4 regions of the Ochrobactrum sp. A-1 genome follow, and region 1 is predicted to be linked to each of the others. Evidence: riboswitches for the same ligand, from Rfam matches in the RefSeq annotation. Region 1 holds a riboswitch; each other region holds the start of a gene.
The links. A riboswitch is a leader RNA that binds a small molecule or an ion and turns the genes downstream of it on or off. The one in region 1 is predicted to bind cobalamin.
Positions count from the first base shown of each region.

Region 1 (7,260 bases):
TACCGCATGGGCAAAGATTTCTCATTGGGGTGTGGGGCGAATGGCCGTCGGGCAGGCCGCATCTTTTCGGGGCGTCAGCTGCGATAGATTGCGAACTGGCGGGCAGTGTTCCAATGGCGGATCACACGCTTTTTGCCGGGCTGGTAACGAATACCGATTTGCCGCTGCATTCTCGCCCGTTGCTATGGGCGCGCCGCAATTATCGCGCGTTGAGACATGACGCGGATTTATGAGACGCTTGCAATGGCGCGCGGCTGGAGCGCTTTTCTTCCGCGCATCTGAACCAAAAGCCGTTTCACACTTTTCGGGATGTGCTCAAAGGCCTACACATTCGGCATGATCGAGTTTGACGATATGGAACATTCAGGTCTCAAGAAAAGCCTGACAGTTGGTGACGTTTCCCGGCGCGCTGGCGTGGCGGTCTCTACCGTTCATTTCTATGAAACCAAGGGGCTTATCGAGGGCTGGCGCACAGAGGGCAACCAGCGACGTTATCACCGCGCCGTGCTGCGTCGCATTGCCATTATCAAAATCGCGCAACGCGCGGGTATCCCCCTCGCGATCATTCGCGAGGCGCTGGAAGACCTTCCGCATGACCACGTGCCGACAGCGGAAGACTGGAGACGTTTTTCGGAAGCCTGGAAAGGCATGCTTCAGGAACGTATCGACAGTCTGATGCAGCTTCGTGACCAAATAACGAGCTGCATCGGCTGCGGTTGTCTCTCGCTTTCCGAATGCCCGTTGCGAAATCCGGACGACATCCTCGGACAACAGGGCGCTGGCCCCAGAAGATTGATGGCCAAGACCGGCAATCTCACCTGACTTTCGAGCGTCCGAGCCGAGTTTTCCCCACCGCCATTGTGCTCGTTCGCAGTGGCGGTTTTGTTTTGGATTTGGCCGATTAAATCCTGATGTTTTCAGTCGAAATAGCCTATTGACCTCAACGAAGGTTGAGGTTCTATAAACCCGTCGGCAACAATTCAGTTCACGGAGGCCGACAGTGCAAAGTTCGATCGAAGAAACAATTCCGGCGGGGGATGCGGGCTATAAGCCCGCTGGCTGGGGTGAGCTTCTAAGCGGTAAAAATGGCCTCTATGCCCTGGCTTTGGCTGGTGGAGTCACGCTCCACGCGGTCAATATGTACATCGCGACCACAGTCATGCCGAGCGTGGTGCAGGATATTGGCGGCATGGATTTCTATGCCTGGGCCACGACCTTGTTCGTCGTGGCCTCCATTCTGGGTGCCGCACTCACTGCGCGGCTTCTGAAAAGTGCCGGTCCAAGAGGCGCTTATGTCGTGGCGACCCTGCTGTTCGCAGCAGGCACACTGATCTCGTCTCTGGCCATCAACATGCCGGTCATGCTGGCGGGGCGGAGCGTGCAAGGCCTCGGTGGCGGATTTCTTTACGCGCTCGCCTATGGTCTCACCCGTGTCGTTTTGCCAGAGCGCCTGTGGGGCCGGGCCATCGGTCTTATTTCCGCTATGTTCGGCGTGGCCACGCTGATCGGGCCGGCAATTGGCGGCATCTTTGCCGAATATGGCGCATGGCGCGCCGCTTTCTGGTCATTGCTGCCGGTATCGGGTCTTTTCGCTGTGGTGGCATTCGCGACTTTGCCACGCTCGAGCTGGGATAAAAACGAGCGTGTTTCCATTCCGATTCTTCAACTCATCCTCTTGACCGGCGCTGTCCTTGCGGTTTCAGCGGGGAGCCTGTCACAGGAAACGCTATGGAAGGTCGTCGGTTTGGGTGCGGCGATATTCATGATCGCCATCATCACAGTCGTGGACCGCGACGCCAAGGCACGTCTCCTGCCGCGCCGCTCGTTCAGCCTGTCGACGCCGCTCGGGCCTCTTTACCTTACGATCGCGCTTTTGATGCTCAGCATGCAGCCCGAAATATACGTGCCTTATCTGCTGCAGCACTTGCATGGCCAGTCTCCGCTCTGGGCAGGATATCTGGCGGCACTTATGGCAATCGGCTGGACGGTGGCATCCTTCCTCAGTTCCAGATGGCAGGAGAAGGGGGGCGACAAGCTTGTCGTTGCCGGCCCTGTTCTGGCGCTCGCCGGTCTTGTCCTGCTCGCCATATTTCTCCCGATCCATGGAAACGGCAACTGGTTGCTGCTCGCGCCCGTCTGCCTTGGGCTCATCCTGATCGGTTTGGGGATCGGTCTTGCCTGGCCAAGCCTCGTTACCCGCGTCTATCAGAGCGCTCCGTCCACCGAGCAGGATCTCGCAGCGGGTGGAATGACGACCGTACAACTCTTCGCCATAGCCTTCGGGACGGCTTGCGCGGGGATGATTGCCAATTTTGCCGGCATTGCCGTGCCGGGAGGTGTAGAGGGCGCGGCAAATGCCTCGCTCTGGCTGTCGGTGATATTCGCACTCGCGCCAGCAGTTGCCGTGGCGGTCGCATTCAAGGTTATCCGTATCACCGGCGTAAAGGGTTGACCAATGCCGCGTTTCATCGCCAACATCCTCGATTCCCGTGCCAGCCTTTTGTTGGCGCAGGTGGTCCTTACCTTCATTTTCTGGTCGAGTGGGCTGGCCAAGCTCTTCGACTTCGGCGCCAATGCTGCGGAAATGGAAAGCTTTGGTCTTCATCCGGGCTGGCTGTTCAACAGCGCAACCCTGCTTTTGCAGATTGTCGGATCGCTGATGATCATCTTCAATCGCGGAATCTGGCTGGCTTGTGGTGCTCTTGCCGTCTTTACGATCCTGACCATTCCAGTTGCCCACCCGTTCTGGGCAAAGGAAGGAGAAGAAGCTTTCCGGGATATGACGGTGGCGCTGGAGCACATATCGCTGATCGGTGGTCTCGCTCTTGCTGCTATTCTATCGCGCAAGGTCTAAACCACTGGACGCATTGATTGCCCTGCCTGTACCTTGCCTGTCGTCGGATCGATAGGCAGGGGAGGGCGGGGCATGGACGTGACGATCATAACGGGAGCATCGGATGGTATCGGCGCTGAAACCGCGCGGCAAATCGCCCGGTGCGACCGCGCCAATGCTGCGCTGGTGCTTGCTGCGCGCAATGCGGACAAACTGGAGAGGCTTGCCGCTGAATTGCGGCAAATGGGCAGCTCGGCCCTTGTGATACCCACCGACGTAAAGGATCACGCTGCTTGCATAGCTCTGATCGGCAAGGCGGTTTCCGCCTATGGTCGCATCGATACGCTGATCGTGAATGCGGGCATGTCGGCCCATGCCAATTTTGCCGAGATCAAGCCGGACGATCTCGATTGGATGCATGACCTGATGGAGTTGAACTATTGGGGCAGTGTCTGGCCTATCCATGCCGCACTTCCATATCTCGCTGCCAGCAGGGGGCGGATTGTCGCTGTCTCATCCGTGGCCGGATTGATCGGCGTGCCGGGGCGCACGGCCTATAGCGGAACGAAATTCGCCCTGTCAGGCTTCTGCGAGGCGCTTCGCGCGGAACTGGACCCCAGCGGCATTTCCGTGACAATCGTCTATCCGGGTGTCGTCAAAACCGACATTCGCAAGGTGGGCTATAGTGCGGACGGCAGCGCGCTGGGAAAGAGCGGTGTGCGTGAAGATGACATGATGCCGGTCGAAGAAGCCGTACGACTGATGCTGGAAGGTGTGCGGGCACGCAAGCGTGAAGTGTTGATGACGCGCCAGATGCGATTCGGGCGCTGGTTGAAACTTGTCGCTCCCGCGCTGGTGGATCGCATGGCCCTCAAGGCCATCAAGCCGGAATTCAAACCGAAACCGATCAAACACGCAAAATAAACAGCGATAATCCCTGCTATTCACAGGCCTCACATAATGGTCCGCTAATTTTATGTTTTGCTACCAACTATCCGTTGACGGGTTTTTAACTTCGACTACTATATATAGTGTTCTAGGTTCTTTCGATTCGTTGAGTCGAAAGCTAAGACGGGAATCCGGTGCGTTTCATCCATGACGGATGCGGCAATGCCGGAGCTGCCCCCGCAACTGTAAGCGGAGAGTTCTGTCCATCACGTCACTGGCTCAGGCTGGGAAGGCGGGCAGGATGTTGATCCGTGAGCCAGGAGACCTGCCTTGAACGAGTACGTCCACGGGCGGGGTGTCCGGTTGGCGCGCAATCTTGTGTGGCAAACTATTGCCTTGCCGATTGCTGCCCCGAACTTCCCGCTCATAGCTTCGGGGTGAAGTCCATGTCCAGTCTATTCAGTTTCGGTTCCGGTCCTCCCTTCGAGGCATAGTCTGTTGTGGTCAGACTGCTCATCGTGGCGGCTGACCGTTTCCTATCTTGTGCTTTTTGACGCGCATCTTGCGATGCGCGAACGGCTTTTTGCGTCTCCTATCGAGAGTATTCCAGTTTAAACCGAACCGTTGGAAATGCTCTATCTCTTTGTTTTTATGCATGTCTTGACCCCAAAACCGGTTCCCATTTTTGGGAGACATGCTCCAGTGAGGAAAAAATGAACGTCACCGTTTACAGCAAGCCCGCCTGCGTTCAGTGCACCGCCACCACACGCGCCCTCGACCGCCAGGGCATCGAATATGAGGTCATCGATATCTCTGCCGATGCCGATGCTTTCCATCTCGTTCAGGGCATGGGTTATCGCCAGGTGCCGGTGGTTGTGGCAGGTGAATCCCATTGGGCGGGCTTCCGGCCGGACATGATCAGCGCGCTCGCCTGAGGGCTGCGGTCACATGAGCCTGATCGTCTATTTCTCCAGCCGGTCGGAAAATACGCACCGGTTTGTCGAGCGGCTTGGAATGCGGTCGAACCGTATCCCGATGGACGGTTCAGGCGGATTGCAGGTGCGCGAGCCATTCGTGCTCGTGTCGCCCACATATGGTGGCGGCGGCTCCAAGGGCGCTGTCCCCAAACCTGTGATCCGCTTCCTCAACGATGAGACCAACCGCTCTTTCATCCGCGGCGTGATTGCCGCGGGAAATAGCAATTTCGGCGAGGCTTTCTGTATCGCCGGCAACATTATCTCCGCCAAATGTCAGGTTCCCTATCTCTACCGCTTCGAGCTTCTGGGAACCGATGAGGACATTGGCAATGTCAAAAACGGGATGGAACGATTTTGGACACGGCAGACACGACCTTGATCCGAGAGCGCGAGGCACGGCCAGTGGCGCAGGATGCGCCTCAAGCGGCGACTTCCAACAGCAACAAACCGGCAAAATCCTCGGACGGGCTGGATTATCACGCGCTCAACGCGATGCTGAACCTTTACGATGACGAGGGAAAAATCCAGCTTGATCGCGACCGGCAGGCTGCACGCCAGTATTTCCTTCAGCACGTGAACCAGAACACCGTCTTTTTTCATAATCTGCGGGAAAAGCTCGATTATCTGGTGACGGAGGGATACTACGAGCAGGAGGTGCTGGATCAGTATTCCTTCAATTTCGTGCGTGACCTTTTCGACGAAGCCTATGCGAGAAAATTTCGTTTTCCGACATTTCTAGGCGCATTCAAATATTATACCAGCTATACGCTGAAAACCTTCGATGGAAAGCGCTATCTGGAGCGCTATGAAGACCGTGTCTGCATGGTAGCGCTGACGCTGGCGCGCGGCAATGAACAGCTGGCACGCAATCTGATGGAGGAGATCATTGCAGGCCGCTACCAGCCTGCGACGCCGACTTTCCTCAATGCAGGCAAGAAGCAGCGCGGCGAGCTCGTTTCCTGTTTTCTGCTGCGGGTCGAAGACAATATGGAGTCCATCGGGCGCTCGATCAATTCGGCGTTGCAATTGTCGAAGCGGGGCGGCGGGGTGGCCTTGAGCCTTACCAATATTCGCGAGGCGGGCGCACCTATCAAGCAGATTCAGAACCAATCATCCGGTATCATTCCGGTGATGAAGCTTCTTGAGGATTCCTTTTCCTACGCCAATCAGTTGGGTGCGCGACAAGGAGCGGGTGCTGTTTACTTGCACGCCCATCACCCGGATATCATGCGCTTTCTGGATACGAAGCGCGAAAACGCCGACGAGAAAATCCGTATTAAAACCTTGTCGCTTGGTGTGGTCATTCCAGACATTACCTTCGAACTCGCAAAGAACAACGAGGATATGTACCTATTCTCGCCCTATGATGTGGAGCGGGTTTACGGCGTGCCATTGACCGAGATTTCGGTTACCGAAAAATATCGGGAAATGGTCGACGATGCGCGTATTGCCAAGAAGAAGATCAATGCACGCGAGTTTTTTCAGGTGTTGGCGGAAATCCAGTTCGAGTCCGGTTATCCCTATATCATGTTCGAGGACACGGTGAACCGCGCCAATCCGATTGACGGGCGCATCACCATGAGCAATCTCTGTTCGGAAATCCTCCAGGTGAGTGAGGCGAGCATCTTCGGCGAAGACCTTTCCTATGATCATCTCGGCAAGGATATTTCGTGCAATCTGGGTTCGCTCAACATTGCATCGGCAATGGACTCGTCCGATTTCGGCAAGACCATCGAAACCTCCATCCGCGCTCTGACAGCAGTTTCCGATATGAGCCAAATCGGCTCCGTGCCGTCGGTCGTCCGAGGCAATGATGAAAGCCATGCTATCGGTCTCGGCCAGATGAATCTGCATGGTTATCTCGCCCGCGAGCGGATTTATTACGGCTCGGAGGAGGGCGTCGATTTCACGAATATCTATTTCTATACGGTTACCTATCACGCGATCCGCGCATCGAACCTGATTGCAGTGGAAACGGGCAAGTCCTTTAAAGGTTTCGAGAAATCTAAATATGCAACAGGTGAATATTTCGACAAATATACCGAGCAGCTTTGGGAACCGGCGACGGAAAAGGTTCGAGAAATTTTCGAAAAGGCTGGCATTGCGATTCCGATGCAGAATGACTGGCGCGATCTGAAAAATGCGGTGATGGAGGGCGGGCTTTATAACCAGAACCTTCAGGCCGTGCCGCCGACAGGCTCGATTTCCTACATCAATCATTCGACGTCATCGATTCATCCGATCGTGTCGAAGATTGAGATCCGCAAGGAGGGCAAGATCGGTCGCGTCTACTATCCGGCAGCGTTCATGACCGATGACAATCTCGATTACTATCAGGACGCCTATGAGATCGGGCCGGAAAAGATCATCGACACTTACGCGGCGGCGACGCAGCACGTCGATCAGGGCCTATCTTTGACATTGTTCTTCCGCGATACCGCAACGACACGCGATATCAACCGCGCACAGATCTACGCGTGGAAGAAGGGCATCAAGACCATCTACTACATTCGCCTGCGCCAGATGGCGCTCTCCGGCACGGAAGTGCAGGGCTGCGTTTCC
Region 1 covers NZ_JAKVQC010000007.1:1,582,863-1,590,122, forward strand. The annotation lists gene MKS82_RS25750 (flavin reductase family protein) at 1-233, shown strand, start outside; gene soxR (redox-sensitive transcriptional activator SoxR) at 355-822, shown strand; gene MKS82_RS25760 (MFS transporter) at 1,001-2,452, shown strand; gene MKS82_RS25765 (DoxX family protein) at 2,456-2,854, shown strand; gene MKS82_RS25770 (SDR family oxidoreductase) at 2,927-3,757, shown strand; cobalamin riboswitch at 3,855-4,068, shown strand; gene nrdH (glutaredoxin-like protein NrdH) at 4,435-4,656, shown strand; gene nrdI (class Ib ribonucleoside-diphosphate reductase assembly flavoprotein NrdI) at 4,670-5,077, shown strand; gene nrdE (class 1b ribonucleoside-diphosphate reductase subunit alpha) at 5,053-7,260, shown strand, end outside.

Region 2 (7,260 bases), 850 kb from region 1:
GATTTGTCCTGATGACGGATTAGGCTTCGGCAAGCGCCTCGGCGATGCTGTCCTTCAAGGTGAGGCGCTGTTTGCGCAGGTTCGTTTCTTCTTCCTGGCTCACGGGCGCGATCTTCGTTTCGGCGCGGTGGATGCGGTCATTGACGGAATCATACTCTTCCAGGATGCGGGCAAAATGCGCATCCTTCGCCTTCAGTGCATGAATGGCATCGAGCTGACCGGGAAACTCTTCTCCAAGTGTGTGGGGGGTATTCGACATTCTGTAGCTCCTTCCTTTGGTTGAAAAGAGCTTCGCAAGCCAACGAGCGGACGGCATTGATCGCAATCAAGACGGGCTGAAAGGAGCATGCCGAAACTGCATGGCTGGCATGCAAATGCCGATCTTCTAAGTCGTTGGAGCGATCCCCATTTGATAGTCGCGGACTAACGAAGTGTCCGTGATGGAGAGAAAAATGTTTACCCGCTTCAATAACCGTTTCGGTCGTGCATTCGCGCAATTCGGTAGCGCTGTTCGTGCTTCTGCTGCTGTGCGCGCTGGTCAGAAGCCAACTGCCCAGGACCTTGAGACGCTTGGCATCGACGTTGACCAGTTCAGTCGTATTCAGGGTTGAGCAGTTAAGTAAGCGTACGCGTATCTGAGTAAAAAAGCCCGGCTTTGCCGGGCTTTTGTTTTTTTAATCTTCGTCTGTCGCCATCTGGCTCAGCAATTCGCCCTTGCCGCGCTGGCGCATGATCATGGGGACGACGACTGCGGCAATCGCCAGTGCGATCAGCACAACCGATACCCAGGAATGCACCAGAGTCATCGGGTTGCCCTGGCTGATCTGCAGTGCCTGACGCAAGCTTTTCTCGGCCATCGGTCCGAGGATCAGGCCCACGACAACCGGCGCGATAGGATATGAGAAGCGCCGCAGCACATAGCCCAGGACACCGAACGCCAGAAGCAGGCCGAGTTCGAACGAAACCGGCAGGCCGAAGAGCATCGAGGTTGAGGCATTCGCGCCGATTGTTCCAAGCGTGGCAAAAACCAGAATGCCGGCATAGAGCCAATGACGCGGAATGGTGAGCATCTTCACCCACAGGCCGATCAGCGGCAGATTGAGAACCAGCAGCATCAGATTGGCAACGAGAAGGCTCGCCACCAGCCCCCAGACCAGCGTGGCATTGGTCACGAACAGCAGAGGGCCGGGCTGCAGGCCGAATTGCTGGAAACCCGCCAGCATGATTGCTGCCGTCGCCGTGGTGGGCAGGCCAAGCGTCAGAAGCGGCACGAGTGTTCCGGCAGCGGAAGCATTGTTGGCAGCCTCCGGCCCCGCAACGCCTTCGATAGCGCCTTTGCCGAATTCTTCCGGATGTTTCGAGAACTGCCGTTCCGCCGAATAGGAAAGGAAGCTTGATACATCGGCGCCGCCCGCAGGCATGGCCCCGATCGGAAAGCCGATGGCGGTGCCGCGCAGCCACGGCATCCACGAGCGTTTCCAGTCGTTTTTGGTCATCCAGACGGAACCCTTGACGGCAATGACTTCATCTTCTGGCCGAAGCTTCTTCGACACGACCGCAAGGGTTTCACCGATAGCGAACAACGCCACTGCCAATGTGGTGACATTGATGCCATCGAGCAGGTTCGGCGTTCCCATGACAAGGCGTGCCTGACCGGTCAATTGGTCGATGCCGATCAGGCCCAGCGCCAGTCCGATGAACAGGGATGTCAGGCCGCGCAGCGTGGAATCGCCAAATGCGGCCGAGACCGTCATGAAAGCCAGAAGCATGAGCGCGAAATATTCGGAAGGCCCGAAGGACAAGGCGAATTTCACGACCCATGGCGCGACGAAGGCGAGCGCCAGAGTGGCGATCAGGCCCGCAATGAACGAGCCGATGGCCGCCGTTGCAAGTGCTGGCCCGCCACGTCCGGCGCGGGCCATCTTGTTACCCTCCAACGCGGTGACGATGGAGGCGCTTTCTCCCGGCGTATTCAGCAGGATCGATGTGGTTGAGCCGCCATACATGCCGCCGTAATAAATGCCGGCGAACATGATGAGGGAGCCGGACGGGTCCAGCTTGTAGGTAACGGGCAGAAGGAGCGCGACGGTGAGCGCTGGGCCAATGCCAGGCAGCACGCCGACGGCGGTGCCGAGCGTGACACCGATCAGCGCATAAAGAAGATTCGATGGTTCAAGCGCCACCAGAAGTCCGTTGGCGAGAAGTGCGACAGTATCCATGAAAGCGCTCCGTCCCTAAACGAATTGTTCGAGCCAGCCGGACGGCAGCGATAGCTGCAGGCCGCGCGCAAAGATGAACCAGATCACGAAGGCGAAGACGATGCCGACGGGAACGCTGATCCAGAATTTGCGATAGCCGAAGCCGCGCGCGGTCGCCGCAAAAAGCAGGCCGGTGGACAGAGAAAAGCCAACGGTTTTCATCGTCAGCATCTGGATGACCAGACCGCCGATGATCCACGCCATCGGAGCAATTTCCTGATGCTCACGCTCGGGAAAATCGCCGCGAAGGGCTTCGAACACGGTCCAAATGGCAAGGCCGAACAATCCGGCTGCGACGACATAGGGAACGGTTTTCGGGCCGACTGGCGAGTAGCTCGTCACGTCGTTGCCGTAGGTCGTCGACCAGGCAATGGCAATGGCGACAGCTGCAAGAATAAGGGCGATGACAAGAGCGGCGAAATCTGGCGCCGCCCCTTCCGGGCGGCGCTTTTCCTGCGGTTCTGATCCTGTCATTTGACGAGGCCGATTTCCTTGAGGATGGTTTCCGTCGCGGCAACGTCCTTGGCGAGCTGTTCCTTGAACGCCGGGCCGGCGAGATAGGTATCTGCCCAGCCCTTGTCTTTAAGGGCCTTCTGCCAGGACTCAGACTTCACCATTTTCTCGATATCGGCATTGATGGCAGCTTCCTGTTCGGCTGTGATGCCGGGAGCTGCACCCACCATGCGCCAGTTCTGGATCGAAACGTCGACGCCGCCTTCCTTGAAGGTTGGTGCGTCGATGCCTTCCACGCGCTCATCGCTCGAAATGCCAATGATGCGCAGCGTACCCGCCTTGATCTGGGCTTCGAATTCGCCATAGCCGGAAATGCCAACGGTCACCTGATTGCCGAGAATGGCCGCCAGTGCTTCACCGCCGCCAGAGAAGGCGATGTAATTGACCTTTGTCGGATCGACCCCTGCCGCCTTGGCAAAGAGGCCAGCGGTGATATGGTCGGTACCGCCAGCAGAACCGCCGCCCCACGAAACGGAGCCCGGATCTGCCTTCAGTTTCGCGGCGAGATCGCCGAGGTTCTGGATATCGGAAGATGCCGGTACGACGATAGCTTCGTATTCCCCTGTGAGGCGTGCAATCGGCGTGATGGCGTCGAGTGTCACCGGCGACTTGTTGGTCAGGATAGCGCCGACCATGACATAGCCGCCAACGATGAGCTGGCTTGGATCGCCCTTGTTTTGGTTCACAAACTGTGCGAGGCCGATGGTGCCGCCAGCGCCTGGAACGTTGATGACCTGTACGCTGCCGGAAATCTTTTCATCCTGAAGCGCGCTCTGCATCGTGCGTGCCGTCTGGTCCCAGCCGCCGCCCGGAGCCGCAGGCGCGAGCACCTTGTAGTCTTCTGCAGAAGCAGAGCCTGCCATAGCCAACGCCGCTACTGACGTCAGGGCCAGAATAAATCTACGCATATGTCCTCCCAGATAGAATGTATGCCGCCTTGCGGCGGACCTCCCCAAAGTCCCGCTCCTCTAGCGGGAGAAAACTACATGGAGATTAGCGAAAACAAATTCAATAGGCCAGCGCATGCGACGATAGTTTGGCCGCAATTTAAGTAACGGGCTTTCGAATCACTTGAAAACCGCAAGCTGGAAATAGCGGACGAGACCTGCTTGACGACGGCAGCGGACCAACGTAATAGTGTAACAACGGTTCCCCGACCGAGAGCGAAGGGGATTAATAGGGAACACGGTGAGGACGACCCGAAAAGGGGCCAAGACCGTGGCTGCCCCCGCAACTGTAAGCGGATTGCCGTTCATCCTCGTGACGTTCAAAGCGTCATGCCACTGTGCCGGAGAAGCGCGGGAAGGCAGATGAACAGCAGATATTCGTGAGCCAGGAGACCTGCCGTTTAGTGTTGTCCATTGTCACGGGCGGGGATGCCCGGAGCAGGAGCCGGTTATGACAGATTTCTGCGTCGCAGGACGCTTCCTCCCATCGTCATCGCATGATTTCGATATGTTCCCGGATATGCCTGTCCGTCTTCCGCGCCGGAATTTATCCGCCGCCTGACAGGGCGTCTTTCTCTCATCATTTCGGGGACTTTCATGAATATTCTCGGCAAGATGCCGTTTCGCGCCGCCTTTTGCGCGGCTGCATTTTTTCTCGCAGGCGGGGTATCCGCACAGGCAGCGGAAACGCAATATCCGCTGACGCTGAAAAACTGCGGTCGTGACGTTACCTTCAAGCAGGCACCCGCCCGCGCGGTTGCAGTTGGCCAGAGCAGCACAGAAATTCTTTACAGCCTGGGTCTCGGCGACAAGGTTGTCGGCACGGCAGTGTGGTTCGGCCCCGTTCTCAAAGGCTTTGAACAGGTGAATGCCAAGGTCAAGCGGCTTGCCGATAATGATCCGAGCTTTGAAAGCGTTCTGGCGCAGAAGCCGGATATCGTGACGGCGGATTTCCAGTGGCATGTCGGCCCGACAGGCATCGTGGCAAAGCCTGAACAGTTCGAGGAACTGGGCATCGCTGCCTATACCTCGCCTTCCGATTGCGTTGGCAAGGACAATTCCGGCGGTGGCGACGGCGTTCGTACGGCGGCGTTCAAGATGGATATCGTCTATCAGGAAATTACCGAACTGGCGGAAATCTTCAATGTGCAGGACCGTGGCGAGAAACTCGTCGCCGACCTGAGGGCGCGCGAAGCGGCTGCGCGTGAAAAAATTGGGTCTACTGACGGCAAGCTTTCGGCTGTTGTCTGGTTCTCCAGCACGCAGGTCGATGCCGATCCTTACGTTGCAGGCAAATTTGGCGCGCCCGCCAATATTCTTTCGGCACTGGGCATCAAGAATGTGATCGACAGCGAGGAAGAATGGCCGACGGTCGGATGGGAAACGATTGCGAAATCGAACCCTTCGATGATCGTTGCTGCAAAACTGGATCGCCGTCGCTATCCGGCTGACGACATTGCCGTCAAACACCAGTTCCTTGAGAACGATGCGGTGACGAAGCTGATGCCAGCGGTCAAGGGCAAGCATGTCTTCGACATGGATGCACAGTCGATGAGCACGTCGCTTCGCGTGATCGAAGGCATTGAAACGCTTGCCTCCGACATTGCCGCCTCGGACCTGAACAAGTGACGGCGCGGGCAGCGACAGCAGGCTTCAAACAGAAGGGAAGGGCACGCTCCGGCGTGTTCTTCTTGGCCTTTTCGCTTGTCCTGCTTCTTCTTGCTCTTTGGCTCGGAGCGGCGATAGGCGAAACGGCAATACCGCTCGAGGTGGTTGCGAAGACCGTGGCCAATCGGGTGTGGAATGCCGGGTATCCGCTCGAACCCATAGATGAAGGGATCGTCTGGAGCTATCGCCTCAGCCGTGCGGTTATCGCGGCATGTTGCGGCGCGTCGCTTGCAATATCCGGTGTCATTCTGCAGTCGTTGCTTCGAAACTCGCTCGCTGATCCTTATATTCTGGGCATTTCCGCTGGTGCTTCGACAGGGGCTGTCAGCGTTGCCATTCTTGGCATAGGCGCTGGCGTGTTGACGCTATCGCTGGGTGCGTTCATTGGCGCTATTGTTGCTTTTTGCCTTGTGTCCCTGCTGGCGTTGCGGGCCGGACGCGGCAGCAGCGCGATCATCCTCGCAGGCATTGCCGGTTCGCAACTTTTCAATGCGCTGACATCATTCATCGTCACAAAGGCCGCAAATGCCGAACAGGCGCGCGGTATCATGTTTTGGCTTTTGGGCAATCTTTCCGGGGTGCGCTGGCCCGATGTTACTCTCGCTTTGCCTGCCTGCCTGATCGGGCTTGCAATCTGCCTGTGGCATGCGCGTGCGCTTGATGCTTTCACCTTCGGAACGGAATCCGCCGCTTCGCTCGGCATACCGGTACGTCGCGTCTATGCGGTGCTGATCGGTGTCAGCGCCATGATGACGGCGGTGATGGTTTCCATTGTCGGCTCGGTTGGCTTTATCGGCCTTGTTATTCCCCATGCGGCGCGCATGGTGGTCGGGGTCCGCCATGGCAGGCTGTTGCCTGCCGCAGCACTCATAGGCGCGATATTCATGATCGTCGCCGATATTCTGTCGCGTATCATCATTCCGGGGCAGGTTCTGCCGATCGGCGTCATCACGGCCTTGTTCGGTGCGCCGGCCTTCGCCTTGTTGCTTGGACAAAGGAGGGCTTCGTCATGATCCTCTCAGCACGCAATGTCGGCTGGTCGGTGGGCAATGTCGAGATTTTGCATGATGTTTCGCTGGAAGTGGCGGAAGGTGAGTTTCTTGGCATCATAGGGCCGAACGGGTCGGGAAAGACCAGTTTTCTCTCCCTGCTGTCCGGCGTTCGCAGGTGCCGCGTCGGTGAAATCAATCTGTGTGGCGCGCTCATCGATAGTTTCAGCCGCCGCGAGATCGCCCGGAAAATGGCGCTGGTCGAGCAGCAGGCAGGAACGACGGAACGCATTACGGCGCGTCAGGCGGTCGAACTTGGGCGGACGCCCTATCTCGGCGCGCTGTCGCCGTGGTCGGAGGAGGATGATGCAATCATTGACCAGGCGCTGGTCAATGTCGATATGGCGCATCTGGCTGACCGCTTTTGGCACACGCTTTCCGGTGGCGAGCGGCAGCGTTTGCATATAGCCCGCGCTTTGGCGCAGGAACCGCAGATACTGCTTCTGGACGAGCCGACCAATCATCTCGATATCGGGCACCAGATCGGGCTGCTCGATCTTGTCAGCCGCCAGAAACTGACGGTGGTGGCTGCGTTGCATGACCTGAACCATGCCGCAATGTTCTGCGACCGTATTGCGGTGATGGACAAGGGCAATCTCGTTGCGCTTGGCACGCCACGCGATGTTTTGCGGGCAGAGCGTATTGCCGAGGTTTTTGGCGTCGAGGTCGATGTCGAATATCAGGGTATCAGCGGCTGTCACATCCGTTATCGGACGCCGAGCCGTCGCTCTCTGGAGCTCAGACATTCGGCGTGACCGATTATCCGCGAGTCTTTGTTATGCGTGATGCCATCCTTTCAATAAATGGGAAATAAATAGGAATCTA
Region 2 covers NZ_JAKVQC010000007.1:735,706-742,965, reverse strand. The annotation lists gene MKS82_RS21380 (YdcH family protein) at 20-259, opposite strand; gene MKS82_RS21375 (hypothetical protein) at 453-611, shown strand; gene MKS82_RS21370 (tripartite tricarboxylate transporter permease) at 675-2,219, opposite strand; gene MKS82_RS21365 (tripartite tricarboxylate transporter TctB family protein) at 2,235-2,732, opposite strand; gene MKS82_RS21360 (Bug family tripartite tricarboxylate transporter substrate binding protein) at 2,729-3,679, opposite strand; cobalamin riboswitch at 3,901-4,134, shown strand; gene MKS82_RS21355 (ABC transporter substrate-binding protein) at 4,316-5,347, shown strand; gene MKS82_RS21350 (FecCD family ABC transporter permease) at 5,344-6,399, shown strand; gene MKS82_RS21345 (ABC transporter ATP-binding protein) at 6,396-7,190, shown strand.
Region 2: it holds a riboswitch for cobalamin, as region 1 does, so the genes downstream of both, MKS82_RS21355 (ABC transporter substrate-binding protein) here and nrdH (glutaredoxin-like protein NrdH) in region 1, are expected to answer to the same signal.

Region 3 (7,260 bases), on a different contig from region 1:
AGGCCAGTACGTTTCACCCCCAATTATGCGCACAATGATAAGCTTGGCATATCTGGCGGTGCGCTCCACATAGGCGTCAACCGACATGGGATGGGTAAGACACAAGAAATTGGCCAGTCGCAAGCTTGGCAAATCCGGCGCAAGTCTGTGTGCCGACGCCAAACTGGCCAGTTCGGTATCAGCGGCGGAAAGGAACAATATCTCTCCCGGCGTCTGGCCGAGATCGACGGCTTCATTGCCGTCGCTGATTGTTCCTTTCTGGGCAAGAAGAAGATGCATTGGTCAGACGGCGTCTTTCACTGCATTGGCGATGGCTGCTTCATCGATGTCATGCAGCCCGATCACAACCAGTCGCGTGGAGCGCGCTTCATCCTTGCCCCATGGGCGGTCAAAATAATGCTCGATACGCGGACCGACCGCCTGCACGACCAGACGCATCGGCTTGGCCGGTACATCGACAAAGCCCTTCAAACGAAGGATATCGTGCTCTGCAATGACTGCTTTCAGCTTTTCCGTAAATAGCTTGGGATCAGCAACCGAGCCTGCCTCGACCACGAAGCTCTCGAACTCGTCATGATCATGCTCATGCCCATCGGCATGATGGATTTCATGGTGGGATTTGCGGTTGGCGATGTCGTCTTCCGTACCGACACCGAGCCCAAGCAAAACATCGGCTCCAAGCTTGCCAAAGCTTGCAGGAACCATGTTCACCCGGCGCGGCGAACGCTCGGCCACATCGGCCTTAACACCGTCGAGCATTGAAGCGTCAATCAGATCGGCCTTGTTGAGGACAATCAGATCGGCTGCATGAATCTGATCCTCAAAAAGTTCCTCTAAAGGGCTTTCATGATCAAGAGATTCGTCCGCTGCGCGCTGTGCAGCAACCTTGTCATGATCATCGGCAAAACGCCCCTCTGCGACCGCTGCCGCATCAATCACGGTTACCACACCGTCGACTGTTACCTGCGTCTTGATTTCCGGCCAGTTGAATGCGGCGACGAGTGGCTGCGGCAACGCCAGACCGGAGGTCTCGATCACGATATGATCGGGGCGATCAGCGCGATCCAGAAGCTTGGTCATAGTCGGGATGAAATCATCGGCAACGGTGCAGCAGATGCAGCCATTGTTGAGCTCGATCACATCTTCCTCGCGACAGGTCTCGATACCGCATCCCTTCAGAATACCGCCATCGACACCCAGATCACCGAACTCATTGATGATCAATGCAATGCGTTTTCCATTGGCATTTTCCAGCAGGTTGCGGATCATCGTCGTTTTGCCCGATCCAAGAAAACCCGTAATGACTGTCGCGGGAATTTTCTGTCCCTGCATCGATTTATCCCTTCATCTTGAGCGGCAGCCCTGCCGCCATGAAATAAACTTCATCCGCAACCGCGGCCACTGCCTGATGCAGAAAGCCTGCATGATCGCGAAATTCCCGTGCCATGCGATTTTCCGGCACGATCCCAAGTCCAACTTCGTTCGAAACAAAAACAACAGGCCCGGCAAGGTTCGGCAGCATAGCAACAAGACCTGCCGTCTCTGTTGTTATATCGCGCTCGGCCATCATCAGATTGGTCAGCCACAGGGTCAAACAATCGATCAGCACGAACCGATCCGCAGCAACATGCAATGTTAGTGCGTCAATGAGATCGAGCGGTTCCTCTACCGTCTGCCATTCTGAACCACGTCGGTCGCGGTGAATGGCAATGCGGTTTTCCATCTCCTTGTCGAAGGCACGTCCTGTCGCCAGATAGAGCGGCTGAAGCCCCGAGGACTCGACCATCTTTTCGGCATAGGACGACTTGCCCGAACGGGCTCCACCAAGAACCAAAACCGATTTTCCCGGCGAAGCCATTTTCATCAACCTTCAATCTCGGACGATGCATAGTGCTGGATGAACCAGCCGAGTGCGAGGCCGATCACCGCCCACATGAACAGGTTAGTCGCCAGCGATGCGACTGCATATTGCGAAGCAAGCAATGACGGAATCGGCGATGAAATATCTTCCGGATGCGGTGCGCCATAGAGGTGTGGAGCCACGATCAGCACCAGCCCAAGGATTTTTGCCCAGATTTCCTGGCGCAACACGATGAGATAGAGCCCCAGACCGCTCAGCACCACGGTTGCAATCCACCAGAGCTGACGTTCGGCCAGATCAGCCGCAGGCATTGCCGGCAATTCCGGTGACAAGCCCAACGCGGGCAGAAAAGCGACCGCAAAAAAGCCCGCAACACCCCAATAAATGCCATTCTGTACCGTAATGCGGCGCCCTAGAAGCAAGGCCACGCCACCAAGCAGCAAGGCAAACCCCGCTCCTGCTACGAGATTGGCAAGGATCGTATTGCCCAATCGCCCAAATGGCAGTTCAGCCCCTTCCTCTTCCGCATCTGCGGCAGCGGCACCATGATCATGCGGTGCAGCTTCCGCCTCGCCGTGGCTGTGACCACCACCAGCATCTTCATAGGTCTCAGCCTGCAGGATCAAAGGCACTGTCTTCAAATACATGGCGGGAGTAACCAGCAGCCCGGCCAGAAGACCGGCAGCAAGTGTCGCCAACAAATAACGGATCAACATTTCTGTCCCTCAATAGAAATTCCGCGCCGATGGCCGTCCACCATCGAGCTCTGCTCAGCTTCAATTCTCAAAAGGTTAGGCTGCTCAGTGGCAGGGAAAACCATAAGAATGGCGCGTATCATGTGCTGAATCGTGCAGCGTATCGGAATGGGCAAGCCCTACGCCGTAAATCAGAAACGCGCCGAGAAGCAGGGAAACGACAGCCGTGCCCAGACGAGCAGCAAGGGGCATTTCGAGTGTGCTGGAAACAGAATCTTGAGTACGTGCAGCCATGACAACCTCCGTGCAGGCAGTAGGGAAAAACCTCCCATGGGGTTCAGGCTCAATGCCCTCACGCAACAGGCAGGTCTCCTGGCTCACGGGTCGTAAGGATTGAAGCTACCTTCCCAGAAGTTTCAAACTCCCAGTGGCCACCGGTTGCCCGGCTTGCCTCATCCCTCTCCGCTCTACAGTCGCGGGGTCGGCTGCGATAAAGACGCCCGGATTGGGTCCGTCCGTCGCATTCCCTTTTTGGTATCGCCGGGATTCGTCCCGGCAACAACCTGTTGCATATTCTGGACACTAGGCTTTCAGCCCATCGGCGTCAATCAGCGAACATATAGCCATGTTCGAAGGCTTTCGCCTCTGAGCCTCACCCAGCTGTCAATTGCATCGGCATTACGTGAAATCCGAGGCCAAAGCCAAATCATAAGGCCGATGATAAGTGTCCAGGCAATGACCACATCAGATAAAAAATGTGCCCCCATAAAGACCCGGTTCAGCGATACAAGCGCCAGAATTGGGATGAAGACTAATGCCGCTTTAATTCGAAGATGCGCCGGCACAAAGATCAACAATGGAAGCATCGCAACGGCGGCAGACGACTCTCCTGAAGGAAATGAACAACTATGTCGGCACATATCAGCCAATTGCCATGCAGGCGTGAAGTCGACCGATCCGCCAAACTCTGCGAGGTTCCTTGGCCGCGCCCGTCCGATGATAAGTTTGAGGCTGTGCACCAGTACACCTGGACCGAATAGATAGATAAGCGTAATATAGACAATCTTATGCGGCGCGACTGCTGAAAGACGCTGCGGCCACAGAGCATACAACGCTATCGTCAACATAACGAATACCAACAGATACCACTGGCTGAGCCGATGGAAATCTCTCACCGCTATCCAATATGGATTGTGAGAAATAAAGAAAACTCCTGACTGATAAAAATATCTTGAAACAGCTAGATCAATTTGCGGGAAAACAACAAAGAAACCATTGATAGTAATAAAAGAATACAAAAACGCCTTCTGCATCCTAAAGCCGTAAAAGCTGGATGCGGCGCCCGACGCTATATTAACAAGCACAGAAAACCTCTAAATATATAAAATAATAAAAGAATATCTAAATATGTATAAAAATAGATGTTACAATTTAAATTACATTCAAACAAGTAATTATAAAATGCCAGCAATAATTATGGATGCAGATTAAATATATAGAAAAATCCGGAGCTTGAAATTCAGGCGATTGCGAACAGCGCATCAATATCAAGGCACGCTTCCAGCCCTTCAGCCAGCTCATTCAATGCAGCTTCAACGCCAGCGCGGTAGTTCATTGAACTGCTCCGCACACCAAGGTTCTCCAGAAATTTCCGGCGAAATTCGTCAGCATTGAAAATACCGTGGAGATAGGTCCCCATGATGCGTCCATCCAACGATATGGCTCCATCGTCATGCCCGCCAATATGGGCAAAAGGCCGCGTCATATCCGGTCCGGTCGTGCGACCGATATGAATTTCATAACCTTGCAGCGGTACATCATGGAGAAGTGAGGTCGCCTGCACATTGCGGACCACCTTTTCAGGCTCCATTACCGTTTTGATATCGAGAAGCTCGAGCCCATCAATATCGCGCACATGCCCCTCTATACCATCGGGATCGCTGATACGACGACCAAGCATCTGGAAACCGCCGCAGATACCCAGCACATGCCCTCCCCGTTTCACGTGGGCAGATAATTCTCGATCCCAGCCATTGTCACGAAGAGCCAGTAAGTCAGCGATCGTCGACTTGGTTCCAGGCAAAACGATAAGGCCAGCATCGTCCGGGATACTGGACCCCGGCGGCACCATGACTACTTCTACATCCGGTTCGGCCTTCAACGGATCCAGATCATCGAAATTGGCGATGCGCGGCAACATCGGTACCGCGACAACGAGCGACTTCTTTTCTCCGCGCGCGGCACGCTCAAGAACGACCGAATCCTCGGCAGGCAACCGCGAGACCGCCTTCAGCCACGGAACCACCCCGAAAGAGCGCCAGCCGGTAAACTGGGTAATGGCAGCCAGCCCGTCATCAAAGAGCGAAATATCACCCCGGAACTTGTTGATCAGAAAGCCACGAACCATCGCGCGGTCCTGTCCGGACAGAATAGTGTGCGTGCCGACGAGAGAAGCGATAACGCCGCCTCTGTCTATGTCACCTACGAGAACAACCGGCACACCGGCCTGCGTGGCAAACCCCATATTGGCGATATCGCCAGCCCGCAGATTAATTTCAGCTGGCGATCCTGCCCCTTCCACCAGCACAAGGTCCGCGCCTTCGCTGACCTTGGCGAAGGATTCCATGACAGCCGCCATGAGTTGTGGTTTCAATTCCTGATAGTAGCGCCCACGCGCTTCGCCCCGTACCCTCCCCTGCACAACGACCTGGCTACCCATGTCGCTCTGCGGCTTGAGGAGTACCGGGTTCATGTGGACAGACGACGGTACACCGCAAGCCACTGCCTGCAACCACTGAGCCCGGCCGATTTCACCACCATCGTCGCTGACCGCTGCATTATTGGACATGTTTTGCGGCTTGAAAGGGCGAACATTGAGGCCGCGATTGCGTGCAACGCGGCATAATCCGGCAACAAGAACACTTTTGCCGACGTCCGAACCCGTTCCCTGAAACATGATTGCGCGTGCCATAAACTGCTGCGTAGCGTAAACTGAACTCGCTGGCAACGGGACCTTGATCGGCGAGCATCTATGCAAAAATGCGCATCAGTTTATTACAAATGTGAGCAACATTATTCCAATGGAGCGTTGGCAGCCTTCCACGGTTATGATCTAGTCCGGGGAAGAGGTGCGGTGCTACAGGGAGGAAACCATGGATGCTGCCGACCAGAACCAGTTCGAACTGAACGAAGATCAGCTTGCCATTCAGGACATGGCGCGAGCCTTCGCCGGCGACCGCGTTGCCCCGCATGCATTGCAATGGGATCGCGACAAACATTTCCCGGTCGATGTATTGCAAGAGACCGGGCCCCTAGGCATGGGCGGCATTTATGTGCGTGAAGACGTGGGCGGCTCGGCACTCAAACGGCTCGACGCGGTGCTTATTTTTGAAGCGCTGGCAACCGCATGCCCTTCATTTTCGGCCTTTGTCTCCATCCACAACATGGCTGCATGGATGATCGACACCTACGGTAACGACGAGCAACGCCAGCGCTTTCTGCCAAAGCTTACGTCGATGGAATCTCTTGCCAGCTATTGTTTGACCGAGCCCGGATCGGGTTCGGATGCGGCTGCGCTTAGAACACGGGCCACACGCGATGGCGACCAATATATTCTCAACGGTTCCAAACAGTTCATTTCCGGTGCAGGCGCCACAGATGTCTATGTGACAATGGTGCGTACCGGTGAGGACGGTCCCAAGGGGATTTCCACCATCGTTGTGCCAAAAGATGCACCCGGCCTTTCGTTTGGCGCGAATGAATTCAAGATGGGCTGGAATGCGCAACCGACGAGAACCGTCATTTTCGACAATTGTCGCATCCCGGCTCAAAACCTTCTCGGCGAAGAAGGTACCGGTTTTCGCATAGCGATGGCAGGACTTGACGGCGGTCGGCTTAATATTGCCGCCTGCTCGCTCGGCGGCGCGCAATCGGCACTCGACAAATCGCTCGAATATTGCAGCCAGCGCAAGGCTTTTGGTCAGACAATCGATCGCTTTCAAGCGCTGCAATTCCGCTTGGCGGACATGGAAACCGAACTCTCGGCGTCGCGCCTGCTTCTTTACACCGCTGCCAGCAAGCTCGATCGCAAAACACATGATGCAGGCAAATGGTCAGCCATGGCGAAGCGCTTCGTTACCGATACGGGTTTCAATGTGGCAAATGAAGCACTGCAGCTTTTCGGTGGCTACGGATATCTGCATGAGTACGGGATCGAAAAGCTTGTCCGTGATCTCCGCGTACACCAGATCCTCGAAGGTACAAACGAGATCATGCGTGTGATCATTGCGCGCCAGATGATCGGACGTTGATTTTAAAGTGCATCCCGAAAAATGTGAAACGGCTTTCGGATAAGGTGCGCGCACTTTCATTTAACAACCGCCAAGGGAGGAATTCATTATGGCCACAATAGCATTTATCGGCCTTGGCAATATGGGTGGCCCGATGGCCGCCAACCTCGTGAAAGCCGGTCACACCGTCCGCGGCTTCGACCTCTTGCCGCAACATCTTGATGAGGCGAAGGCCAATGGCCTCTCGATAGCTTCGAGTGCGCAGGATGCGGCGGCTGACGTCGACGTGGTCATCACCATGCTGCCAGCCGGAAAGCACGTTCTTTCCGTTTATGAAGATATTGCACCAAAAACTCGAAAAGACTCACTCTTCATCGACTGCTCCACAATCGACGTGAATTCGGCGCGCAGAGCA
Region 3 covers NZ_JAKVQC010000004.1:1,115,746-1,123,005, forward strand. The annotation lists gene cobN (cobaltochelatase subunit CobN) at 1-279, opposite strand, end outside; gene cobW (cobalamin biosynthesis protein CobW) at 283-1,332, opposite strand; gene cobU (bifunctional adenosylcobinamide kinase/adenosylcobinamide-phosphate guanylyltransferase) at 1,337-1,858, opposite strand; gene MKS82_RS14910 (CbtA family protein) at 1,864-2,577, opposite strand; gene MKS82_RS14915 (CbtB domain-containing protein) at 2,662-2,850, opposite strand; cobalamin riboswitch at 2,902-3,138, opposite strand; gene MKS82_RS14920 (phosphatase PAP2 family protein) at 3,165-3,869, opposite strand; gene MKS82_RS14925 (cobyric acid synthase) at 4,076-5,527, opposite strand; gene MKS82_RS14930 (isobutyryl-CoA dehydrogenase) at 5,709-6,866, shown strand; gene mmsB (3-hydroxyisobutyrate dehydrogenase) at 6,955-7,260, shown strand, end outside.
Region 3: it holds a riboswitch for cobalamin, as region 1 does, so the genes downstream of both, MKS82_RS14915 (CbtB domain-containing protein) here and nrdH (glutaredoxin-like protein NrdH) in region 1, are expected to answer to the same signal.

Region 4 (7,260 bases), on a different contig from region 1:
CCATCCGCAACGATATGTCCCTTGTCGAGCAGAATAAGGCGCGTGCAATGCTGTGCCGCAAGGCTCAACTCATGCAATGAGGCGACGACAGTCCTGCCCTCTTTTGCAAGTTCAGCGAAGCTTTCCATCAGCCCAAGCTGATGAGAAGGGTCGAGCCCGGCCACCGGCTCATCGGCGAGTATTACAGGCGTATCCTGCGCCAGAACGCGTGCGATCAGCACGCGCGCCCGCTCTCCACCGGAAAGCTCGATCGCCGACCTTTCCCGAAATCGCGTAACCTCCATGCGCTGCATTGCAGTCTCGATGAGCATTCTATCCTGCGCACTCAGGCTCGCAAATACCGGCTTCAGCGCGGAGCGGCCCAGCGAAACAAGCATTTCGACCGATACCGGCCACGCAACATCGCGATCCTGCGGCAGATATGCAAGATTCTGCGCTTTCGTCGAAGCACTCGTCTGCCGCAAATCATCCCCGTCGAGGGAAATTTCCCCTCTGGATACGACAAGTCCAAGAATGGCGCGTAACAATGTCGTCTTCCCGGCACCATTGGGTCCGATCAGTCCGATGAATTCACCGCCATGAATATTGAAACTTGCGTCGCTGAGTGCTGCCTTCCCGCCGAGCGAAACGGAAAGATTTTTTACCGAAAGCGAAGTCATACGAGCTGCCTCCGATATTTGAATACAAGCCACAGAAAGAATGGTGCGCCAATGATTGCCGTCAGAACGCCCAGTTTCAGTTCACGACCCGGCATGACGACACGCACCAATACGTCAGCCGCCAACAACAGGGCGGCCCCGCCAAAACCGCTTGCAACCAGCAATCGCGATGGACGCGCACCGACAAGCGGACGCAGAAGATGAGGAACGACCAGCCCTACGAAACCGATGGCACCGGCAACAGCGGTGGAAGCACCCACGCAGGCAGCTGTACCCAGCACGGCAAAAAGCTGCACACGAGCCAGATTGACGCCCATCGTTGCCGCAGCATCGGCCCCCAGTGTCAGACTGTCGAGTGATCGCCCGAGTGCCAGGAGCATCGCCCAGCCAATAAGGATAAATGGTGCGGCGAGAGCCACATGCGTCATCGATCTGTCGGCCAGCGAACCGAGCATCCAGAAGACGATTTCCATTGCGGCAAACGGGTTGGGCGACAGGTTGAGCGCCAGCGCCGTCAATGCACCAGCAAGACTGGTTACCGCGACACCGGCCAATATGACCGCAAGCGTACCGGCATTGCGCCCCGCCAGAAGCTTGACGAGAAACACCGACACAAAGGCACCTACCAGCGCGAGGAGCGGCAAAGCCAGCGGAAACAGAAGCGACAGGCCGCTATAAATAGCAATAACAGCGCCGAATGACGCGGATGCGCTCACGCCAAGAAGGCCGGGTTCCGCGAGCGGGTTGCGCAGATATCCTTGCAAGGCAGCGCCGGACAATCCAAGCGAGGCCCCGATAAGGAGCGCGAGCAGTGCGCGAGGCAGGCGAATTTCGCGCATGACCAGCACGATCATTTCGCTATCATCACCGAAAAGCGCCTTGAGGCTGTCAGGGATACTGATCGCAGCCGGCCCGGTCAGCAGCGAGACGATGAAGAGCAAAACCACAAGCATGGCCAGCCCGACGAGCAGAAGATAGAAGCGGCTACGTTCAGTCACGCGCCGCCTCCGCAAGTTCCGCTACGGCTTCAACGCTGAATGGACCACCGCAAACCGTCAGATTATCCGCTATCGTCACCGCTCTCGCCTGCTTTTCAAGCGCCCGCAACGCCGGATGTTCGAAATTCTCGAAAGCCAGCGCAGGCGCACGATCTCTTGAACTACGCACCAGAATATCCGGCTTCTCGAGCACCAGCTTTTCCAGCGGCAGCAGAGCTGAACCGCTGACCCCCGCCTTGTCGGCCAGATTATCAAGTCCGGCAAGACGCACAGCCTCATCCACCAGTGTTCCCCGACCTGACGTGTAACTGTTGGCATAATAAAGCGCGACCGTCTTGCGGCGAACCGGAAGCTGGATTGCCGCCAAAGCAGTTTTCATTCTATCGATTTCCCGACTGGCTTCCGCCTGTCTTCCGAGTAACTCACCCATACGATGCAGATGGTCTTCTATATCGCCGAACGAGTGTGCTGGCGCGAACTCTTCCACACGAACACCGAGCCTGCGCAATAGCCCAACCGTTGCCCTCGACGAGAATGTGCCCGCCAGCACAAGATCAGGTTTCATCAGAAAGACTTCTTCTGCCTGCGCATGGTTGACCGGAAACTCCCGGGCTTTTGCTGCCATGACGGACAATTCCGGGTCCTGCGACAAGTACGAAACCGACTGCAACTGGCCCTTATTGGCCAGCAGCAATGCCAGCTGATCGGTGCATACGTTGATGGAAACGACGTGATGGGGAATGTCCCCCGCGTCTGCCGAATTTCGAACGAATAAGGCCAGCCCCGCCGCGAGGCAGAAGCTGGTGATCCATTTTGCGGCTGTCCTTTTCATTCTCTGTTCAGCCTCAGAAATTCCGGGTCAATCCGAGATTGATCGTGCGTCCCGGTGCAATATAGCCAGAGGTGGTCTGATAGTCCTTGTCAAAAATATTCTCGACCGAGAACTTCAACTGCGACTGCATGTCGATGGAATAGAGCACCACGAAATCAGCCGTCACATAATCTCCGAGTTTCTTGCTATTTGCAGCATCTGCATAACGCGAACCGCTATAAATCAGCCTTGCAGTCAGATCGAGCTTTTCAATCGGCGTGAAATTGACCTCTGCCGCCCCCTTGAAACGTTCGCGATAGGGAAGGTCGTTTCCGGTGTCTTCATCGATTGGCCGTTTGAAGTCCACTATGCCTTTGACACCCCACTGATCGTTGAAGCGATGATCGAGCGTCGCTTCAAACCCGGTTATGTGAGCCCGATCAACGTTTATGGGCAACCAGAAATGTGTTTGCTCATCCTCTCGCCAACTGATGCCCTGCTTTAACCGGGTGTCGTAGAAAGCCATATCCAGAGTAGTGCCAGCACCGATCCGCCAATTCAAACCGAGTTCATATGAACCCGATTTTTCGGGTTTCAGATCAGGGTTTCCCGACATCGGATAATAAAGATCATTAAACGTCGGCGCGCGGAAACCTGTCGCATAGGAAGACCTCAGCACCAGATCGGGCAAAATTTCATAGCTCGCGCCAAGGTTATAAGTGGCAACGTCGCCAAATTGACTGTTATGGTCGTAACGAACGCCACCATCAACGCGCAACGCCTCATATTCCAGCGAATACTGACCAAATACTGCAGCCAGATCACGACTGGTTTCATCGTAAGCAACGGTGGTGTTGATCTCCTCACGATAGGCTTCCACACCACCAGTCACGGTATGATTGACGTTGCCGGTATCAAAACTCCTCTCCGTCGACGCAAAGACCCCATAACGCTTGGTTTCAAACCGGTCCGAACCGCTCACGCCTTTCCGGAAGTTGCGGCTGTTGTCGATACCGGTGCTGAATTCCAGCGTGGATGACCAGTCCGCCGTATGATCGATGCGCGTTCCGATCTTGCCCGTAAATGCGGTACTATCGGCCTCATCCGGTGACGGTGCCTTGGCATCATATTGATTGCGCCCTCGGCTAAGGAGACCATCCGTATAAATTTTACCCCTATCGAAATCCTTCGACAGGGAAAAATTGAAAGAGCCTTGCAGAAATCCGTCGCGATCCGGCTCATGGCCATAGGCATCCGATGTGGTGAAGTCATATCCTTGCGTGCCGGTTATGGCTGCACCGAAAGCATAGTCGATACCATCATTACTCCGCCCCTGAATGGACCCGGACGCATACCCACCCCATGGGTGGCTGACACCGGTAGAAAGACTGCCGCACCAAGGGCGTTCACCACAGGCTCCACCCTGCTTCGTGATGATGTTGACCGCCCCACCCATGGCATCAGCGCCATATTGCGCAGAATGAGCCCCCTTGGCGATTTCGATGCGCTCGATAGAGGTTAGAGGAATATTGGAAAGCGCGGTCGAGCCACTCGTTGCCGACGCGGTGCGCACGCCATTGACCAGAACAACTGTTTGATCAGAAGACATTCCGCGAATAAAAACTCCGGCGGAAGAACCCTGCCCGCCATTCGTCTTTATGGAGATACCGCTATAGGACTTCAGCAGCGACTGCAGATCAGGAGCAGCCGACCGTTCGATATCTGCTGAATCGATAACAGTCACAGACGAGGTCGAGCGCTGCAGCGAAGATGCGCGGCGCAATGGCGTGACCACAATTGTATCGAGGACGACGCTGCCGTCGCCATCTGGCAGATTTTGAGCAAGCGTCGTGGACGGCAGCGCAAGAACGCTGGCCGATACGAGTAGAACCGATGATTTTAAAAGGCACATTTTCCCTCAACCCGCCGAACCGGAGACCGATACCGGCTTTTTCTCGCACCGCAGGTTGAAGTGATGGTGGCATTAAAGGCCCTTCTTCCCGACGGCAACATTTCAACAATGTCACCGCCACGGACAGCCGCGCCTGGACACACCCCGTATCCATGCATGGGTGACCGGATACGGCAGGTCTCCTGACTTCCGGGTCGTCGCTTTCCCTCCGCCTTCCCGAGTGCATCAATTGCTCTCAGTGGCTTTCACCGCTTGCGCGGCTGTGGAGGACAGCTCTCCGGTTACAGTTGCGGGGGCAGTCGCGGCATCAGCCAAATAAGCTTCACCGTGTTCCCTTTTCATCCGCCTGAACGGCGGAACCGTTTCCTGAGAATTGCGATAGCAATATGGTTAAGGATTCGCAACTCCGCTAAAGCGCCCTCCGGCGCAGAAAACTGAATCACATTCGCAAGGAATGGATTCAGCCATCTGTTTTCAAAGAATTTTCCTATCGCAGGAATGCACGAAAACGCTGGAGCGCAAAATAAAACAATACCGAGCCGATAATGATCAGTGCCAGAAATTGCGGCCAGACGACACCTAGCCCTGCTCCGCGAAACAGGATCGATTGCGCTAATATGACGAAATGCGTATTCGGCGCTGCCAGCATGATGGTCTGGATGATTTCAGGCATGCTTTCGCGGGGTGTCGTTCCCCCTGAAAGTACCTGCAAAGGCAAAAGCACCAGCATCAGCAACATACCAAACTGCGGCATGGAGCCAGCCGATGTCGCCAGAAAGATACCGAGACTGGTGGTTGCGAAAAGCTGGAGCGCCGCACCAACCAGAAAAAGCAACACCGACCCATAGATCGGTACGGCAAGTAGGCCTTGGACTACAAAAACCAACGCAAAAGCCGAAGCGACCAGCACAACCAACCCCATCGACCATATCTTGCTGACCATGATTTCAACCGGCGTGACGGGCATCACCAATAGATGTTCGATGGTTCCATGTTCGCGTTCCCGAATGAGCGCCGCGCCCGTCAGGATAATCGACAGCATCGTAACCGATGAAATCACATTGTTGATCGCACCGAACCAACCCTTGTTCAAATCCTGATTGAATCTCGCCCTGAGATTGAGTTCAACCGGCGTTTGTGCGCTACCGCGATAGCGGTTGAGGAATTCGCTTACCTCGCTCGACACAATCGACTGCACATAACCGCCCCCGGTAAAGGCTTGGCTCATTCGGGTTGCATCGACATTGAGTTGGATTGTTGGTGAGCGGCCTGCCAGAAGATCACGCTGGAAATTCGGCGGTATGTTCAGTGCAAATGTATCCAGCCCCTCATCCATCCGGGCATCCATCTCATAGGATGAAATCAACTTCGGAGGCACGAAATATGGCGGATAGAATGCCGTCGTTATCCGGCTCGAAACCGGCGACTGGTCTTCATCTACGATTGCTATCGCCGCATTGTTGAGAGTCTCAGGCATCGCCTTAGAGGCTGTATAGATCGCAAGCGTGAAAGCGTAGACGATGAGGATCATCAGCATCGGGTCACGTGCAAGGCCACGCAGTTCCTTCACGCCAAGCTGGAATATGTTGGATATCCGCATCTTAGCTCGCCTGTTTCTTGAGAAGAACGATGGCGAGCACCATGAGTACCGGCACCGCTATCAATAGGGGTAGAAACGAACTTGCTAGATCGGCAAATCCTAACGCCTTCGAGAAAACCCCGCGCGAAATGGTCACAAAATAGGTCGCCGGATAGATTTTACCGATGAACGCTCCTGCACCTTGCAGCGACGATACGGGATCAATAATACCAGAATATTGTACAGCCGGAATGAGTGTCAGAAGCGCCGTTCCGAAAATCGCTGCGATCTGGCTGTTCATGAAAGTGGACAGCACCAACCCCATGCCGGTCGCAATCGTCACATAGAGCAGCGCCGCCAGCGCATAAGTCGGAAAGCTCCCCGTGAACGGCACCTGGAAAATAAACACCGCAAAGGCAGTCAGCATCAGGAAATTGAGAAACGCCAGCCCGATATAGGGTAACTGCTTGCCGAACAGAAACTCAAATTTCGTCACGGGCGTCACGTAGAAATTGATAATCGAGCCCAATTCCTTTTCCCGAACGACACTCAGTACTGCCAGCATTGCAGGGATCATGAGAAGCAGCAGCGGAATGACCGCCGGCACCATTGCCACGAGGCTTTGTACATCTGGGTTATAACGGTAGCGTATCTCCAGATTGAAACTGCCGACCGTGGCAGCGCTACCATAAAGCTCGCGGGCTTTCTGCGCCAGCCAGTTGGCATGCATCCCCTGAACATAGCCTTTAACTGTCTCAGCACGAGACGGCATCGCGCCGTCAATCCACGCAGCTACTTCCACGGGGCGTCCGCGCATTACATCTGCGCCGAAATTCGGTGGAATTTCAATAGCAAGACTGATTTCACCGTCACGCATCCGTCGATCAAGATCATCGTAATCTGTTAAGGCAGGTTGCTCAGAGAAATAGCGCGAACCCGCAATCTGCTGGGTGTAATCACGGCTGATCGTCGTATCGTCACGATCAAGCACCGCAAACTTTAGATTTTCGACATCCAGATTAATTCCGTAACCGATAACGAACATCAGGATGACGCTACCGAGAATGGCAAGCGTTGCACGGATCGGATCACGTTTCAGTTCCAATGCCTCACGCCGCGTATAAGCCAGCATGCGCCGCAGGTCGGGCAACCAGCTTGAAGCCTTCTTTGGATGTGTTTCCCCTGCCTCCGTCGCCTGTTCTGGAAGAATTGCAGGTAATGGGGCTGACTGTTCTGTTTCGCCGATGGCATCCTGAAGATATGCAACGAAGGCTTCTTCCAACGTCTTGGCGTGGCGACTT
Region 4 covers NZ_JAKVQC010000004.1:1,201,675-1,208,934, forward strand. The annotation lists gene MKS82_RS15325 (ABC transporter ATP-binding protein) at 1-659, opposite strand, end outside; gene MKS82_RS15330 (FecCD family ABC transporter permease) at 656-1,657, opposite strand; gene MKS82_RS15335 (ABC transporter substrate-binding protein) at 1,650-2,489, opposite strand; gene MKS82_RS15340 (TonB-dependent receptor domain-containing protein) at 2,503-4,380, opposite strand; cobalamin riboswitch at 4,536-4,759, opposite strand; gene MKS82_RS15345 (ABC transporter permease) at 4,868-5,980, opposite strand; gene rbbA (ribosome-associated ATPase/putative transporter RbbA) at 5,982-7,260, opposite strand, start outside.
Region 4: it holds a riboswitch for cobalamin, as region 1 does, so the genes downstream of both, MKS82_RS15340 (TonB-dependent receptor domain-containing protein) here and nrdH (glutaredoxin-like protein NrdH) in region 1, are expected to answer to the same signal.